Linked DNA regions of Euzebya sp.. Each later gene encodes a partner of the first gene's protein in a complex. Links are inferred from orthologs where the notes say so. Each region holds a gene or a part of one and is shown on either strand. Other genes may lie near its edges. The genes, in order: mfd and uvrA.

Region 1 (9,060 bases):
ATCGAGCTCGGGCCCGACTGCTGGGCGGACGGCGACACCGGCGCGGTGACCGCGGCCTGCCGGCGCTACGCGGAGAAGGGCTACCGGATCGCGCTGGTCGACTTCCACCACGAGTGCGCCGCCGGCGACCTCGTCCGCCTCGCCGACTACATCGCCGTCGACGTCAGCCGCCGCACCGACGCCCAGCTGGCCGACACGATGGCGGTGCTCGAGCGCCACGGGGCGCGGATCATCGCCACCGACGTCGACGACGAGCACCACCGGGAGCGGGTCACCCGCGCGGGCGTCGACTACGTCCAGGGCTTCTACTTCTCCACACCCGACATCGTGTCGGGGCGCGAGCTGCCGGGCTTCAAGCTCGCCTACCTCCAGCTGCTCCGCGCGGCGTACTCCGAGGACGTGGACTTCGAGGAGCTCGCCGAGATCATCAAGCGGGACGTCGCGCTCAGCTACAAGCTGCTGCGGTTCGTCAACTCCGCCCACTTCGGCCTGCGGGGCGAGGTGACGTCGGTCCTCCACGCCCTCACGATGCTCGGCCTCGTGCAGGTCCGGAGCTGGGTCGGCGTGGCGACGGTGTCCGGCATGGTCCACCCGCGGACCCAGGAGCTCGCGGTCCTCGCCGCCACCCGTGCGCGCTTCTGCGAGTCCCTCGCCCGGCGCCTCCGCGTCGCGAGCAGCCACGAAGCCTTCGCCCTCGGCATGTTCAGCCTCCTCGACGCCCTGCTCGGCAAGTCGATGGAGGAGGCCCTCGAGTCCGTCACGCTCCCCGCCTCCGTCGTCGGCGCCCTGCTCGGCGAGCCCGGGGAGCTGGTCGACCTGCTCCGGGTCGTCGTCGCCTACGAGCGCGGCCGGTGGGACGTCGTCTCCGAGCTCGCGGCCGCCCACGGCTGGCAGGAGTCCGAGCTGATCGGCATGTACGTCGACGCGATCGAGTGGAGCCGCGACTTCTTCGGCACCACCGCCGGCTGACCGGACCCGCCCCGGGCGGTCTCGCCGCCGTGCACCCCTCCGGCGCGACGGTCAGGATGGGCGCCCGTGCGCGCCCCCACGACCACCGCACCGGCCGGCGGCCCGCTCGCCGGCCTGCTGTCGCGCACCGGTGAGGACTTCGACGACCTCGGCTTCGCCGGCGAGGCCACCGTCAGCCCGCCGCTGCGCCCCCTCGTCATCGCCCACCTCGCCCGGCGACGGCCGCTCCTGGTCGTCACGCCGACGCTGAAGGACGCCGAGGCGCTGGCCGACGACGTGTGCGCCTTCACCGGACCGGACGCCGTCGCGGTGTTCCCCCCCTGGGAGACGCTGCCCCACGAGCGGCTCAGCCCGCAGCCGGCCACCGTGGGCACGCGCCTCCGCGTCCTGGACCGGCTGCGGCGTGCAGGGGAGGACGGTGGTGACCCCGACGGCGACCTCCGCGTGGTCATCGCCCCCGTCCGCGCCGTGCTCCAACCCATGGACCCGCGGCTCGCGGAGCGCGAGCCGCTCGACCTGGCGCCTGGGTGGGGCGGGGGACTCGACGCCCTGGTGGACCAGCTCGCCGCACTCGGCTACACGCGTTCGTCGATGGTGACCCAGCGGGGGGAGTTCGCCGTCCGCGGCGGCCTGGTCGACATCTTCCCGACCACCGACGACCACCCCGTCCGCGTCGAGTTCTGGGGCGACGACGTCGACGAGATCCGGACCTTCTCCGCCGGCGACCAGCGCGCGATGGACACCGTCGGGTCTGTCACGGTCCACGCCGCCCGCGAGCTGGTCCTCGACGCCGAGACGACCGGCACCGCCGCGCGCCTGGTCGACGCCGTCCCCGCACTCGCGGACCAGCTGCGGATGCTCGCCGACGGGATCGCGTTCGAGGGCGTGGAGGGGCTCGTCACCGCCATCCACCCCACGCCCGCCCACCTGCCGGACCTGCTGCCCGACGGGACGGGCCTGGTCGTCGTCGACCCCCTCCAGTCCCACGACCGGGCGACCCAGCTCGTCGACCAGGCCGCCGAGCTGATGATCACCGACTGGGAGGCCCTGGCCGCCGCCAGCGACGCCGAGTCCGCCGAGCGGGGCGACGCACGCGCCGCCGTCGACGCCGCCCACGCGCGGAACGAGCGGGCGGGCTTCGCCGACCTCGACGAGGTCGTCGCCGGCTTCGACACCGGCGGCGGCAAGGTCTGGCGCCTGACGCCGTTCAGCTCCGCCGACAGCATCGTCAGCCTGACCGCGCGGCCGTGGGACAGCTTCAAGGGCGACGTGGTCTCTGCGGCCCAGACGGTCAAGCGCTACCTGTCCGCCACCGAGGACCGGGACGAGATGACCGTCGTCCTGACGACCATCGGCCACGGCCCCGCCCTGCGGCTCGCCGAGGTGCTGCGGGCGGAGGGGGTGCCGGTCGACGTCGACGACGCGTCCACGCCCATCGCCACGCGACCTGACGGCCGGGTCCACGTCCGGGAGTCGACCCTCCGCACCGGGTTCCTGTCCGAGGACCTCGGGATCTGCCTGCTCGGCGAGTTCGACCTGTTCGGCCCTCGCCGCCACCGCGCCGGCCGGCGTCTGAAGAGCCGCCGGGCGGCCGCCCAGACCGTCATCGACCTCGAGCCCGGCGACCCGGTCGTCCACTCAACCCACGGGGTCGGCCGCTACGTGGGCATGGTCACCCGGGAGCTGCGCGGCACGACCACCCTCGGCGGCGGCACCGCCGGCACGGTCACCCGCGACTACGTCATCGTCGAGTACGCCGGCGGCGACCGGCTCTTCGTCCCCTCCGACCAGGTCGACTCCCTCGCCAAGTACGTCGGCGGCGAGGACCCGAAGGTCATGCGGATGGGCGGCGCGGACTGGGACCGCGCCCGCGGCAAGGTCAAGGCCGCCGTCGAGGAGATGGCCGGCGAGCTGATCCGCCTCTACCAGGCCCGCATGCACTCCCCGGGCGTCGCCTTCAGCCCCGACACGGCGTGGCAGGGCGAGCTCGAGCAGGCCTTCCCCCACCCCGAGACCCCCGACCAGCTCGAGGCCATCGACGCGGTCAAGCAGGACATGGAGGCGCCGGTCCCGATGGACCGGCTCATCTGCGGCGACGTCGGGTTCGGCAAGACCGAGGTGGCCGTCCGCGCCGCCGCCAAGTGCGTGTTCGACCACAAGCAGTGCGCGGTGCTCGTGCCGACGACCCTGCTGGCCCAGCAGCACGGCGAGACCTTCACCGAGCGCTTCAGCGGGTTCCCCGTCGAGATCCGCGTGCTCAGCCGCTTCGCGAGCCCGAAGGAGCAGTCCGAGATCCTGGACGGCCTCGCCGCCGGCACCGTCGACCTGGTGATCGGCACCCACCGGCTGCTGAGCGCCGACATCACCTTCAAGGACCTGGGCCTCCTGATCGTCGACGAGGAGCAGCGCTTCGGCGTCAGCCACAAGGAGCGGCTGAAGCAGCTCAAGACCTCCGTCGACGTGCTGACCATGTCCGCGACGCCGATCCCCCGGACCATGGAGATGGCCATCACGGGGATCCGGGACCTGTCGACGATCGAGACCGCCCCCGAGGAGCGCCAGCCGATCGTCACCCAGGTCGGCCCCCTCGACGAGAACCTCGCCGCCCTCGCGATCCGCCGCGAGCTGCTGCGCGAGGGCCAGGTCTTCTGGCTGCACAACTCCGTCCGCACCATCCACGCCGCCGCCGACCGGATCCGCGAGCTGGTCCCGGGCGCCCGCGTCGGCATCGGCCACGGGCAGATGTCCGAGGGCGAGCTCGAACAGGTGATGCTCGACTTCTGGCACCGCGAGTTCGACGTCCTCGTCTCGACGACGATCATCGAGTCCGGCCTCGACATCCCCAACGCGAACACCCTGATCGTCGAGCGGGCGGACCTGTTCGGCCTGGCCCAGCTCTACCAGCTGCGGGGGAGGGTGGGGCGCTCGTCGGCGCGCGGGTACGCCTACCTCTTCTACCCCGAGGACTCGGTCATGACCGAGGAGGCCTACAAGCGCCTCGAGTCCATCGCGACCCACACCCAGCTCGGGTCGGGCATGTCGATCGCCCTCAAGGACCTCGAGATCCGCGGCGCCGGGTCCATGCTCGGCGCGGACCAGTCCGGGCAGGTCGCGAGCGTCGGCTTCGAGGCCTACAGCCAGCTGATGGCCGAAGCCGTCACCGAGCTGACCCAGGGCAAGCCCGTCGAGCGCGAACCCGAGATCACCGTCGACCTGCCGATCGACGCCCACCTGCCGAAGGACTACATCGCCGACGAGGGGCTGCGGCTCGAGGCCTACCGCACCGTCGCCCAGGTCCGCGACGCCCGCGGGGTCAAGGCCGCCCGGGAGGAGCTCGTCGACCGCTACGGCCCCCTGCCCCCGCCGGCGGAGCGCCTGCTCAGCGTCGCGGCGCTCAAGGCCGCGCTGCGCCGGTGGGGCATCACCGAGGTGTCGACGACGCCCCGCCGGACCGTCCGCCTCGCCCCCGTCACCCTCAGCGACTCCGCCCAGGTCCGCCTGAGCCGCACCGACCCGTCGGCGCTGTACAACCCGTCGGCGGGGCTGGTGGAGCTGCGCATGCCCCCGCGGTCGGGCGAGGGCGGCGGCGAGCTGATCGGGTGGCTCGCGTCCCGCCTGAAGTCCACCTTCGCCGGCGCGTGACCGGCGCCGTCCGCGCCCGGCAGTGGGCGCGTCGTCCCCCCACCGCCTACCCTCAGATCCGCATGCCTCGTCTTCTCGCACTCCTCACCACCCTCGCCCTCCTCGCCAGCGGCTGCGCCCAGGCGATCGGCAACCCGCGCACCGCCGCCGAGGTCAACGGCGAGGCGATCGCGATCGCCGACATCGAGGACCTGGTCGCCGAGGCGGCCACCGGGGTGAACCCCCAGACCGGGCAGCCCCAACCCGAGGACGCGGCGGCCGTCACCGTCCTCAGCGACGTCGTCCTGCTGGAGCTGCTCAGCCAGGAGCTGGCCGAGCGCGGCGGCGACCGGGTCACCGCCGCCGACCTCGACGACGCGGTCGCTGACGCCGAGGAGGCTGCCGGGGGTGAGCAGGCGTTCGACGACCAGCTCGCGCAGCAGGGCTTCAGCCGCGAGCGCTTCCGCTTCGAGCAGCGCTTCCAGCTGACCGTGACGCGGCTGACCGACGTGTTGAGCGCCGACGTGGAGGTCACCGAGGAGGACGTGCAGGCCGCCTACGACGCCCAGTTCGGCCTTCCGACGGTCAGCCACATCCTGGTGGCGACCGAGGAGGAGGCCGAGGCGGTCATCGAGCGGATCGAGGGCGGTGAGGACTTCGCGGCCGTCGCGAGCGAGGTGTCGACCGACCAGGGCAGCGCCGCCCAGGGCGGGCAGCTGGGGCAGCTGCAGCCCGGCGCGTTCGTCCCCGAGTTCGAGGAGGCGGCCCTGGCGGTCGAGCCGGGCGAGCTGTCCGATCCGGTGGAGACCCAGTTCGGGTTCCACGTCATCCGGACCGAGGCGCCGCCGGAGCTGGGCGACGACCTCCGCGACCAGATCGAGACCCAGCTCGCCCAGCAGCAGGTCCAGCCGCTGCTCGGGGAGCTGCTGCAGGACGTGCTCGACGCCGGGCAGGTCGAGATCAACCCCCGCTTCGGCACCTGGGATCCCCAGTTCACCCCCGAGGGCGGCCTGACCCAGCTGCTCGCGGCCGGCGACCCGCTCGGTGACCTGCAGCCCGTCTCGGCGGGCGTCGGGGACGCCATCGGCGGCGACGCCGCGGTCCCCGGCGCGACGCCCGCGCCGACGCCGGCCCAGTAGTGGCGCGAGCGCGCGACACCGCCGCGCCGACGCCGCGGCTGCTGCTGGTCGACACCGTCGACCAGCTCCCCGGACTGCTGCCGTGGCACGCCTTCCAGGCGCTCCGGAGCTGCGACCTCGTCCTGCTCGGCCGCCCCGACCACCCGCTCGCGACCAGCCTCGACATGGCCGAGGAGCGCTACGAGGTCGTCCCGCCCGACGTGGGCGAGCAGGCCGTCGGCCGCGCCGAGCTGCTCGCCGGCCTGTCCCTGGCCGACCGCGCCCGCGCGAGCTGGGTCCTCGACCGCGTCGTGGAGGCCGGTTCCGTCGCCTACGTCTTCGGCCCGGCCGACACCGACGCGTTCACACGCACGCTCGGGATGGAGGCGGCGCGGGAGGGCGTCGAGGTCGAGATCGTCTACTTCGGCCTGGCACCGAAGGGCGTCAAGGTGCTCGACCTCGTGCGGATCCAGGAGCGCCTGCTGGCCCCCGGCGGGTGCCCGTGGGACGCCGAGCAGACCCATGCCTCCCTCGCCAAGTACGCCATCGAGGAGGCCCACGAGCTGGCCGAGGCCATCGCCGCGGACGACCCGACGGCCATCGCCGAGGAGCTCGGCGACGTGCTGATGCAGGTGACGTTCCACGCCGAGCTGGCCGACGACTTCGACATCGACGCGGTCGCCGAGGGGATCGCCGAGAAGCTGGTCCGCCGCCACCCGCACGTCTTCGCCGACGGCAGCGCGGACACCGCCGCCGACGTCGAGGCCAGCTGGGACGAGATCAAGGCGGGGGAGAAGCCCGACCGCGAGGGCCCCTTCGACGGGGTCCCCACCGGGCTGCCGGCGGTGGCCCTGGCCGCGAAGGTCCAGTCGCGGGCCGAGCGGCTGGGGTTCCGCTGGGCCGACGCCACCGACGCGGCGGAGAAGGTCGCCGAGGAGCTCGGGGAGGTGCTCGACGCCGCCACGCCCGAGGAGACGACCGCGGAGATCGGCGACCTCCTCTTCGCCGCGGTCAGCCTCGCGCGGGCCTCGGACGTCGACCCCGAGGACGCCCTGCGGCGGGCCGTCGCGCGCTTCAGGGCGCGCTTCGAGGACGTCGTGGCCACGGCCGGCGACACGGACCTGAGCGCGCTGACACCCGAGGGGTGGCAGGCCCGGTGGGACGCGACCTGAGGTTGCCGGCAGGGGGTCCCAGCCCGTACCGTACGCGCGGCAGCTGAAACCGCTTCCACCACGGAGCCATGACCGCGAGCATCTCGGACGTCGCCGCGCGGGCGGGGGTCTCGGTCGCCACGGTCAGCCGTGCGCTCCGGGGACTGCCCAACGTGGCCGAGCGCACCCGCGACCGGGTGCTGGCCGCCGCCGCCGAGCTCGACTACGTGGTGAACCCCAACGCCTCGCGGCTGGCGGCCGGGCACAACCTCACCGTCGGGGTCGTGCTGCCCCACACGACGGGCTGGTACTTCCAGCACGTCCTCAGCGGCGTGCAGGCCGTCCTCCACGCCCAGGGCTACGACATGCTCCTGTACACGCTGCCGGATCCCGAGGCGCGGGAGCGGTTCCTCGCCCTCCTGCCGTTCCGCAAGCGCGTCGACGGGCTGGTGCTGATCGACATCCCGCTCACCGACGTCGAGCAGCGTCTTCTGGCCGGGTTGGGCACCCCGCTCGTCGCCGTCGGCGAGGGCGGTCCGCACTTCCCCCACATCGAGGTGGACAACACCCACGGCGCGCAGCTGGCGACGGAGTTCCTGCTGGACCTCGGCCACCGGCGCGTCGGCCTGATCTCGGGTCCCCTCGACGACCCCATGCGGTTCCGCGTCGCCAACGACCGCTGGGCCGGGTGGGCCGCGGCGCTGGAGGCCCGGGGCATCGACCCCGATGGCGACTGGGTGGCGATCGGCGACTTCCGCATGGAGCACGGCCTGCGCGCGATGGCGCACCTGCTGGCCCGCGCGCCGGGGCTGACCGCGGTGCTGTGCATGTCCGACGAGATGGCGATCGGGGCGATGCGCCTGCTGTCCGAGCAGCGGATCGGCGTGCCGGAGGACATCTCCGTCGTCGGCTTCGACGGCCACGAGATCGGCGCCTACATCGGCTTGACGACCGTCGCCCAACCCATGGAGGTCCTCGGCGCCGGCGCCGCCGACGTCCTGCTGGCGGCCATCCGCGGGCAGCGCCCCACCGGCTTCCCCCGCGTCGTGCCGCTCGCCCTGGTGGTGCGCGAGACCACGGCGCCGCCTGTCCGGACGGGCCTGGCCGCACGGCGGATCGGGTAGACGGGGTGAAGTCCAACCTGTTGGCCGTGTGGTTCGTGTGGCCTACAGTTGTTCGTGATGCTCAGTGAGCATCGGATGAGGAGGAGCGACGTGGAAATCATCGATGTCCTGGGACGAGAGGTCCTCGACTCCCGCGGCAACCCCACCGTCGAGGTGGAGGTGCTGCTCGAAGACGGCAGCCTCGGGCGCGCGGCGGTGCCGAGCGGCGCCTCGACCGGTGCCTTCGAGGCCGTCGAGCTCCGCGACGGCGGCGATCGCTACGGGGGCAAGGGCGTCGCGGACGCGGTGGCGAACGTCAACACCCAGATCCGACCGGTGCTCGTGGGCTACGACGCCACAGACCAGCGGGACGTCGATGCCGCGCTCCTCGACCTCGACGGCACCCCCAACAAGGGCTCGATCGGCGCCAACGCGATCCTCGGCGCCAGCCTCGCGGTGGCCAAGGCCGCGGCGGCGTCGCGGGGGCTGCCGCTGTACGCGTACCTCGGCGGCCCGAACGCCCACGTCCTGCCGGTGCCGATGATGAACATCATCAACGGCGGCGCGCACGCGGACTCCTCCGTCGACTTCCAGGAGTTCATGATCGCGCCCATCGGTGCGCCCACCTTCGCCGAGGCGCTCCGCACCGGCGCGGAGATCTACCACGCCCTCAAGAAGGTGCTCAGCGGTCGCGGGCTGAACACCGCACTGGGTGACGAGGGCGGGTTCGCGCCCGACCTCGAGTCCAACGCCGCCGCCCTCGACCTGATCGTCGAGGCGATCGAGGCTGCCGGCTACACCCCCGGCGACGACGTCGCCCTCGCGATGGACGTCGCCTCGACGGAGTTCTTCTCCGACGGCACCTACGACCTGGCGGGTGAGGGGCGGACGCTGTCCTCCGAGGAGCTGGCCGGCGAGCTGGCCGGGCTGGTCGACCGGTTCCCGATCGTCTCGATCGAGGACGGCATGGCCGAGGAGGACTGGGACGGCTGGGTCGCCCTGATGGACGCCATCGGCGACCGCTGCCAGCTCGTGGGCGACGACCTGTTCGTCACCAACGTCGAGCGGATCCGCCGCGGGATCGACCTCGGGGCCGCG
Region 2 (8,328 bases), on another replicon or contig:
GTCAGGTGGGCCGGCGTACCGACACACCGATGGGGAGGGGGTGCGGTGAGGACGATCCGGCGCCTCGGCGGACCGGCGATGGCCGTCCTCGCGGTCGTGGCCACCGGCGTGGCGGTCGCGGGGTTGGTGGCCACCGTCGACGTCGACGCCCTGCGATCGGGCGTCACGGCGGCGCGCGGCGACCTGGTCGGACTGGTCGTGGCCGTGGGCGCGTTCGGCACCGCGTTCGCGCTGCGGGCCGTGGCCTGGCAGCGGACCCTGCCGGGCCTGTCCTTCGGCCACGCCCTCGCGGCCATCCACGTGTCGCTGGGTGGGAACCACGTCCTGCCGTTCCGGCTGGGCGAGCCCCTGCGGATCCTGTCGGTCGTCCGCCGGGCGGGGATCAACCCGGCCGATGCCACGACGTCCACCGTGGCGCTGCGCACCGCCGACATCGTGTCGCTGCTGGTGATGGGAGTGGTCGCGGGACCGGCCGTCGTCGCGGACCTGCTCGGTCCTGCCGGCGCGGGCGTGGCGCTGGTCGTCGCCCTCGCGGGTGCCGGCGCGGTGTGGGTCGCGGTGCGGCGCCGACGCGCGGGCGCTGGGATCCGCCCGCCCGGCCCGGTCGTGCTGGCTTTGACGACGTTCGCCTGGGTTGCAGAGGCCGTGCTCGTCTGGCAGGTCCTCACGTGGTTCGGCGTGCGGCCGTCGGCGGCGGACGCGGTCGTGGTCCTGGCAGCGGCGATCGCGGCGCAGCTGGTGGCGCTGGCACCGGGCGGGCTCGGGTCGTACGAGGCGGCGGCGACGGCCGCGCTGGTCGCCGTGGGGGTCCCGTCGGGCCGTGCCATCGCCGCCGCGCTGGCGATCCACGCGCTGAAGACGGCGTACTCCCTGGTGGCCGGGGTGGTGTCGACGGCCCTCCCGAGCCCGGGGCTCTGGGGCCGGCTCCGCCTGCCGCGCCGTCGTCCCCCGCGCCCCTCTCCCTGCCCCACCGGCGACGGACCGGTGGTGCTGTTCATGCCCGCCCACGACGAGGGACCGCGCGTCGCGGCGGTCGTGGCCCGGACGCCCGCGACCGTCGCCGGCCGGCCGGTGCAGGTCGTGGTGGTCGACGACGGCAGCGCCGACGACACGGCGACCCGGGCACGAGCGGCCGGTGCGACGGTGATCTGCCACGAGGTAAACCGGGGGTTGGGAGCCGCGGTGCGCACCGGGTTGGCGCACGCGACCGCCGTCGGGGCCAGCGCCGTCGCCTTCTGCGACGCCGACGGCGAGTACGACCCGGCAGAGCTCGAGGCGCTGGTCTCCCCGATCCTGGACGGCACCGCCGACTACGTCGTCGGCAGCCGGTTCGCCGGGACGATCCACCACATGCGACCCCACCGCCGGCTCGGGAACCAGGTGCTGACCGGATGGGTGCGCTGGACCGTGCGGCAGCCGGTGACCGACGGCCAGTCGGGCTACCGGGCCTTCTCCCCCGCCGCGGCAGCCGCCGCCGTGATCCCGCACGACTACAACTACGCCCAGGTCCTCACGATCGACCTCGTCGGGCGCGGGTTCACCTACGTCGAGGTCCCGATCACCTACGCCTTCCGCGCCTCCGGCCGCTCGTTCGTGCGGCTGGGCCGGTACCTGCGCCGCGTCGTCCCGACGGTCTGGCGCCAGCTGAACCCGGAACCGGCAACGCTGTCCCGCTGACCGGCGCTGATCCCCTCCCCCTCCCCACTGGCCCTCTGGGCCCTCCCCCTGGGCGTCCCCGGGAACTCTCAGTGCACCTAACGCCGTTCAGCGGGCAACTCCGGCGCACCGAGAGTCGGGAAACGGCAGGTCAGCGCCTCGACCCACGCTCCGACGCCGGAGGGTGACCCCGGTCAGTGCACCGAAAGTCGGGCGGACGGGGCCGGGGCACACAGGGCTGGGAGCTCAGTCCTCGACGACGTGGGCGTCGATGCGGCTGCGGGCTCGCCGCCACGCCGCCTCGTCCCATCCGTCGGGGCCGTCCAGCGCCTCGACCGCCCACCGGGCCATGTCGATGACGTGGTGGAGGTTGTCGGCCACGCCCAGGCCCTGACGGCCCAGCAGCGTGACCCCGTCGACGGCCTCGGCGCGGGACAGCAGATCCCGCAACCGGCCCGCGCCGGCGTTGTCGTACCGCGGGTACACGCGGGGCAGCCGGATGGTGCGGACCTCGACCGGGGAGGGGCTGGGCAGGCCGAGGCGGCCCATGCCCTCGAGGACGGCGCCCTCCAGCTGGTCCTCCGCGGCCTGCCACGTCGCGTCCCCCGGCGTCGCCGGCACCTCGGCGCACAGGACGGTCCGGTCGGCGGGGTCGGGTCCGTCGCGGTAGCCCTTGGGCTCGCTCAGCCGGACGAACGGGACCTCGAGGTCGGGGACGTAGTGGGCGTCCCACTCCAGGTACCGGGGCTGGTCGAGCACCAGGTAGACGAGGACGACCCCCCGGTGCACCAGCGCCGGGGTGGTGTCGGCCACCCCCGGGCTGGCGGCGACCAGCGCTGACGGTGGGGCGGTCCACAGCACACGCCCTGCCGCCAGCCGGCCGCCGTCGCGCGTGTGGATCACGGGTGCACGGCGGTCAGGGGTGACGGCCAGCGGGGCGGTCTCGAGCAGGACCTCCACCCCGGCGTCGACCGCGGCCTCGGCCAGGCGGTCCACGATCTGGCCGTAGCCGAGCCGCGGGTACAGGAAGGTCCGGCCGGTCGGGGTGGCGCTGCGGCGCAACCGGCCGATCACGTCACCGATGCCGCGCAGGGCGATGCGGCGGCGGGCGAGCTCGCCGGCCAGCTCCTCCGGCCCGACCCCCCAGAGCTTGCGGGCGTACGGCCCGTGGAAGCGGTCGAGGACGGTCGGGCCGAGGCGGGCGGCGACCACGTCGGCGTAGGTGGCGTCGGCCGGCTCGCGACGGACGACCCCCGTCAGCAGGTCCCCACCGATCCGGGCCGCGGTGGCCGGGGGGAGGGACCGGATCAGGTCCCCGACCTGCAGGGGGAACCCGACCCAGCGGCCGTCGAGGTGCAGCCGCCCGTGGCGGGGGCGGACCTGCAGGTCGCTGCCGAGCAGCTCGTCGAGCAGGGCCCGGGTCGGCCCGGACGCGCTCGGGTGCAGTCGGTGGCTGCCCAGGTCGACGCGCTGACCGCCGACGGTCGGGCTGGCCGCCATCCCGCCGAGCCGTGACGACGCCTCGACCAGAACGACGGACCGGCCGCGCCGCGCAGCCAACAGGGCCGCCGCCAGCCCGGCCGGGCCGCCGCCGACCACGACGACGTCGCTGCTGCGCTCGATCGGGCGGGGTGACATCGTCGCAGAACGGTAGGACGTCGGCGGCCACCCGCCAACGCCGCCCACGCAGCTGGGACGCCTACTAGCTGGCGATCGGCTCCCGTTGCAGCAGCGGCGCCAGGAACTTCCCGGTGTAGCTGTTCGGGGTGTCGACGATCTGCTCCGGCGACCCCTCGCCGACGATCGTGCCGCCTCCCGATCCGCCTTCGGGTCCGAGGTCGATGATCCAGTCCGCGGTCTTCACGACCTCGAGGTCGTGCTCGATCACGATGACCGTGTTGCCCTTGTCGACCAGCCGGTGCAGCACCTCGAGCAGCTTGCGGACGTCCTCGAAGTGCAGACCGGTCGTGGGCTCGTCCAGGATGTAGACGGTCTGGCCGGTCTGGCGCTTGCGGAGCTCGCTGGCCAGCTTGACCCGCTGCGCCTCACCACCGGACAGCGTCGTCGCCGCCTGTCCCAGCCGCACGTAGCCCAGGCCGACGTCGACCAGGGTCTCGAGGTGCGCCCGGATCGCCGACAGGTTGGTGAAGAACCCCAGCGCCTCCTCGATCGGCATGTCGAGGACGTCGGCGATCGTCTTGCCCTTGTAGTGCACCTGCAGGGTCTCGCGGTTGTACCGGGCGCCCTTGCAGACCTCGCACGGCACGTAGATGTCCGGCAGGAACTGCATGTCGATCTTGATCGTCCCGTCGCCCTTGCAGTTCTCGCACCGCCCGCCCTTGACGTTGAAGCTGAACCGCCCGGGCTGGTACCCGCGCATCTTCGCCTCCTGCGTGGCGGCGAACAGCTTGCGGATGTGGTCGAACACACCGGTGTAGGTCGCGGGGTTGGACCGCGGGGTCCGCCCGATCGGTGACTGGTCGATGCCGACCACCTTGTCGACGTCCTCCAGCCCGTCGATGCGGCGGTGGGCACCCGGCACGACCCGCGAGCCGTACACGTGCCGCATCAGGCCGGCCTTCAGGATGTCGTTCACCAGCGTCGACTTGCCGCTGCCCGACACGCCCGTGACGGCGGTGAACACGCCCAGGGGGAAGCGGACGGTCACGTCCTGCAGGTTGTGCTCCCGCGCACCTCTGACCGTGATCGCGTGGCCCCGCTTGGGCCGCCGGCGCTCGGGGGGCACCGGGATCTCGAGGCGCCCCGACAGGTACTTGCCCGTGATCGACCGGTCGTTCACCTGCAGGTCGGCGAGCGATCCGGAGTGCACGATCTCGCCGCCGTGCTCCCCCGCCCCGGGGCCGATCTCCACGACGTGGTCCGCCGCCTCCATCGTGGCGCGGTCGTGCTCGACGACGATCACGGTGTTCCCCAGGTCGCGCAGGCGCACCAACGTGTCGATCAGCCGCTCGTTGTCCCGCTGGTGCAGGCCGATCGAGGGCTCGTCCAGCACGTACAGGCACCCGACCAGCCCCGACCCGATCTGGGTCGCCAGCCGGATCCGCTGCGCCTCGCCGCCCGCCAGCGTCCCCGCGGACCGGCCCATCGTCAGGTAGTCGAGGCCGACGTCGAGGAGGAACCGCAGCCGCTCGTTGATCTCCTTGAGCACCGACTCGGCGATCATCGCGTCGCGCGTGCCGAGCTCGAGACCGGTGAAGAACGCCTGCGCGTCGGCGATCGACATGGCGGAGACGTCCGCGATGGACCGGCCGTCGATCAGGACGTGGAGGGGGAGGGGACGGAGCCGGGCGCCCTTGCACGTGGGGCAGGGCACCTCCCGCATGTACTCCTCGATCTTGTCCCGCTGGTAGTCCGAGTCGGTCTCGGCGTACTTCCGCTGCAGCCACGGGATCACGCCCTCGTACGACGCGTTGTAGCTGCGCTTCCGGCCGTACCGGTTGGTGTAGCTGACGTGCACCTTGCCGCCGACGCCGTGCAGCAGCGCCCGCTTGTGCTGGGCCTTCAGCTTCCGCCACGGCGTCTGGGTGCTGAACCCGCGCTCGGCGGCGATGGCCTTCAGCACCTGGGAGAAGTACCGCTGCTGCGGACCGGTCGAGAACGGGATCAGCACCCCGTCGTCGATCGAGTCGTCCTCGGCGGTGATGACCAGCTCGGGGTCGACCTCCTTGCGGATGCCGAGCCCGTCGCAGGAGTGGCAGGCGCCGTAGGGGGTGTTGAACGAGAACGACCGCGGCTCGAGCCGGTCGAAGGACAGCCCGTCGTAGGGGCACGCGAGGTGCTCGGAGAAGATCGTGTACTCCCCCTCCCCCTCACCCTCCCGCGGCACGGTCAGGACCGCGGCGACCCCGTCCGCCAGGGCCAGCGCCTGCTCGATCGAGTCGTTCAACCGCCGGCGGATGTGCGGCTTGGCGACCAGGCGGTCGACGACCACCTCGATGTCGTGCTGCTCGTAGCGAGCCAGGTCCGGGGGGTCGGCGAGGTCGACGACCTCTCCGTTCACGCGGGCGCGCGCGAAGCCCTTGGTGGACAGCTCCTTCATCAGGGTCGTGTAGTTGCCCTTGCGGCCGCGCACGACCGGGGCGAGGACCATGAACCGCTCCCCGTCGGGCAGCGACTCCAGCTGGTCGACGATCTGCTCGGCGGACTGCTGCTCGATCGGTCGTCCGCACTCGGGGCAGTGCGGCTTGCCGATCCGCGCGAACAGCAGGCGGAGGTAGTCGTAGACCTCGGTGATCGTCCCGACCGTCGAGCGGGGGTTCTTCGAGGTCGTCTTCTGGTCGATCGAGATGGCGGGGCTGAGCCCCTCGATGAAGTCGACGTCGGGCTTGTCCATCTGCCCGAGGAACTGGCGCGCGTAGGCGCTGAGGGACTCGACGTACCGTCGCTGCCCCTCCGCGTAGATCGTGTCGAAGGCCAGGCTGGACTTGCCGGATCCGGACAACCCGCTGAACACGACGAGGGCGTCGCGTGGGATCTCCAGCGACACGTTCTTGAGGTTGTGCTCACGGGCGCCGGCCACGCGGAGGACCGATGCCGGAGCGGAGGTCTGGTGTGGTGCGCTCACGACGGCCCAACGCTACCCGGCGGGTGCGACACGACCACCGTCAGAGGGCCACCTCGGGTGCGGACAACGGCCATCGGTACAGGGTCGACATGACTCGGGTCATCGAGGGTCCCAGGGCATATGAGCCGATTGATCTCCGCCGCCGCCACGATCCTCCTGCTCCTGGGTCTGCTCGCCATTCCGGCCGCCGCCCAGGAGCCGCCCGACTACGTCGTCGCCGATCCGACCTTCGAGGCGCGCGAGGGCGCCACCGCCTACAGCGGCACCCTCACCGTCGACGGGGCCGACTCCGGGTACCAGATCGAGGTCCCCGACGACTGGAACGGCACCCTCGTCCTCTACGCCCACGGCTTCGTGGGTCCGCAGCAGGCCGATCTCATCGTCCAGCCCCCGCCGCTGAGGGACCTGTTCATCGCCCAGGGCTTCGCGTGGGCCGCCTCGAGCTACTCGGCGAACGGGTACGTGATCGACTCCTCGATCGAGGAGACCGACGCCCTTCGGACCCGCTTCGCCGAGTTGACCGGCGAAGACGAGCCTACCGCCACGATCGTCCACGGGTTCTCCATGGGCGGGCACATCACCGGGGCCGCGATCGAGCGCCGTCCCGACGCCTACGTCGGGGCCCTGCCGGCCTGCGGCGTGATGGGCGACCTCGCGCTGTTCGACTACTTCGCCGACGTGAACCTCGTGGGCGGCACCCTGGCCGGCGTCGAGGTGCCGATCCCCGGCGACCTGTCCTACCTGCAGGGCCCCGCGCAGCAGATCTCCGCGATCCTCGGCCTGCAGACCGGCCTCAGGACGCCCGGCGGCGTGCAGTACGCCGACGTGGTCGAGCACCTGAGCGGCGGCGAGCGGCCGACGTTCGAGGAGTCGCTGCGCTTCTGGAACGTCGACGCGGCCATCGACCCGGGTGAGGGGCCGACGATCCCCTTCCTGCAGGCGCTGTACGGCCGTGCGCTGTCGGGTGGCCTCGAGACCCCCGTCGGTGCCGGTGACGCCTACGACAACGCCGACACCGTCTACCAGTTCCCGAACCACCCCGAGGGCGAGCTCTCCCCCGTCGAGGAGGCGCTCAACGCGCTGGTGCCCCGGGTGGAGGGTGACGCACCCGCGCCGTTCGCCGTGATCGACGGCGAGCCGGAGATCCCCGTCCTGTCCCTCCACACCACCGGCGACCTGTTCGTGCCCCTCCTCAACCAGCGGATCTACGCCCAGGAGGTCGCCGACCACGGCCTGTCGGAGAACCTCGTCCAGCGCACCGTCCGCGCCGCGGGGCACTGCGACTTCACCCCGGAGGAGCTGGTGACGGCCTTCGGCGACCTGGTGACGTGGATCACCACGGGCGAGCGGCCCGAGGGCGAGGACCTGCTGGACGACGCCGTCGTGGCCGATCGCGACCTCGGGTGCGCCTGGACGTCCGAGACCCGGCCGGGCATGCCCGAGTGCGACCCGCCGACCGCCATCACCGTGGAGGGCGCCGACCCGGTCGCCACGTCCATCGCGGTGAGCCAGGGCTGGGAGGCCTCGCCCGCCGCCGTGATCGCCCGGGCCGACGACTTCGCCGACGGCCTGACCGGCGCGTCGCTGGCCGGGGGGCTCGGCGCGCCGCTGCTGCTCAACCCGGTCGAGGCGCTGTCGCCCGACGTGCTGGCCGAGCTGCGGCGCCTGGGCGTGACGGACGTCACCCTCCTCGGCGGCACGGCCGCGCTGTCCGACGGGGTCGAGCAGGGGCTGGCCGACGCGGGCATGACCGTGGCGCGCGTGGCCGGGACGAACCGGTTCGGCACCGCCGCGGCCATCGCGACCGCGCTGGCCGAGGCCGCCGGCGCCCCGCCGGCGGAGGTGTTCCTCGCGAACGGCGGCGGGTTCGCGGACTCCGTCGCGGTGTCGGCGCTGTCGGCGTTCAGCCTGCAGCCGATCCTGCTCGTCGAGCAGGACCGCGTGCCCGCGGAGACCACCGCGGCCCTCGAGGCACTGGGCGACCCGGCGACCGCCGCGGTCGGCGGCACCGACGTGATCAGCGACCAGATCGCACCGGACGTCCGGCTGGCCGGGGACAACCGGTACGGCACCAGCGCGGCGGTGGT

The links.
Region 2: the proteins of mfd (region 1) and uvrA are in contact, whole or in part, in a crystal structure (PDB 4DFC), measured with the Escherichia coli proteins. The link is inferred for Euzebya sp. from one-to-one orthologs.

What each region holds. Positions count from the first base shown.
Region 1 is NZ_CAXQBR010000001.1:33,389-42,448, forward strand. What follows is about bases 693-4,811. They hold mfd (transcription-repair coupling factor), read left to right. Parts: upstream 693-1,035; coding sequence 1,036-4,611; downstream 4,612-4,811. Other genes in these bases: ACEQ2X_RS00190 (EAL and HDOD domain-containing protein), read left to right, coding at 693-969; ACEQ2X_RS00200 (peptidylprolyl isomerase), read left to right, coding at 4,674-4,811. In the rest of the region: more of ACEQ2X_RS00190, read left to right, coding at 1-692; more of ACEQ2X_RS00200, read left to right, coding at 4,812-5,729; mazG (nucleoside triphosphate pyrophosphohydrolase), read left to right, coding at 5,729-6,880; ACEQ2X_RS00210 (LacI family DNA-binding transcriptional regulator), read left to right, coding at 6,949-7,983; eno (phosphopyruvate hydratase), read left to right, coding at 8,059-9,060. UniProt on the Escherichia coli protein: Couples transcription and DNA repair by recognizing RNA polymerase (RNAP) stalled at DNA lesions. Mediates ATP-dependent release of RNAP and its truncated transcript from the DNA, and recruitment of nucleotide excision repair machinery to the damaged site.
Region 2 is NZ_CAXQBR010000105.1:5,555-13,882, reverse strand. Bases 3,159-6,545 are described here. They hold uvrA (excinuclease ABC subunit UvrA), read right to left. Parts: upstream 6,242-6,545; coding sequence 3,359-6,241; downstream 3,159-3,358. Other genes in these bases: ACEQ2X_RS23140 (cell wall-binding repeat-containing protein), read left to right, coding at 6,362-6,545; ACEQ2X_RS23150 (NAD(P)/FAD-dependent oxidoreductase), read right to left, coding at 3,159-3,294. Outside these bases: ACEQ2X_RS23160 (hypothetical protein), read left to right, coding at 1-49; ACEQ2X_RS23155 (lysylphosphatidylglycerol synthase domain-containing protein), read left to right, coding at 46-1,677; more of ACEQ2X_RS23150, read right to left, coding at 1,903-3,158; more of ACEQ2X_RS23140, read left to right, coding at 6,546-8,328. UniProt on the Escherichia coli protein: The UvrABC repair system catalyzes the recognition and processing of DNA lesions. UvrA is an ATPase and a DNA-binding protein. A damage recognition complex composed of 2 UvrA and 2 UvrB subunits scans DNA for abnormalities.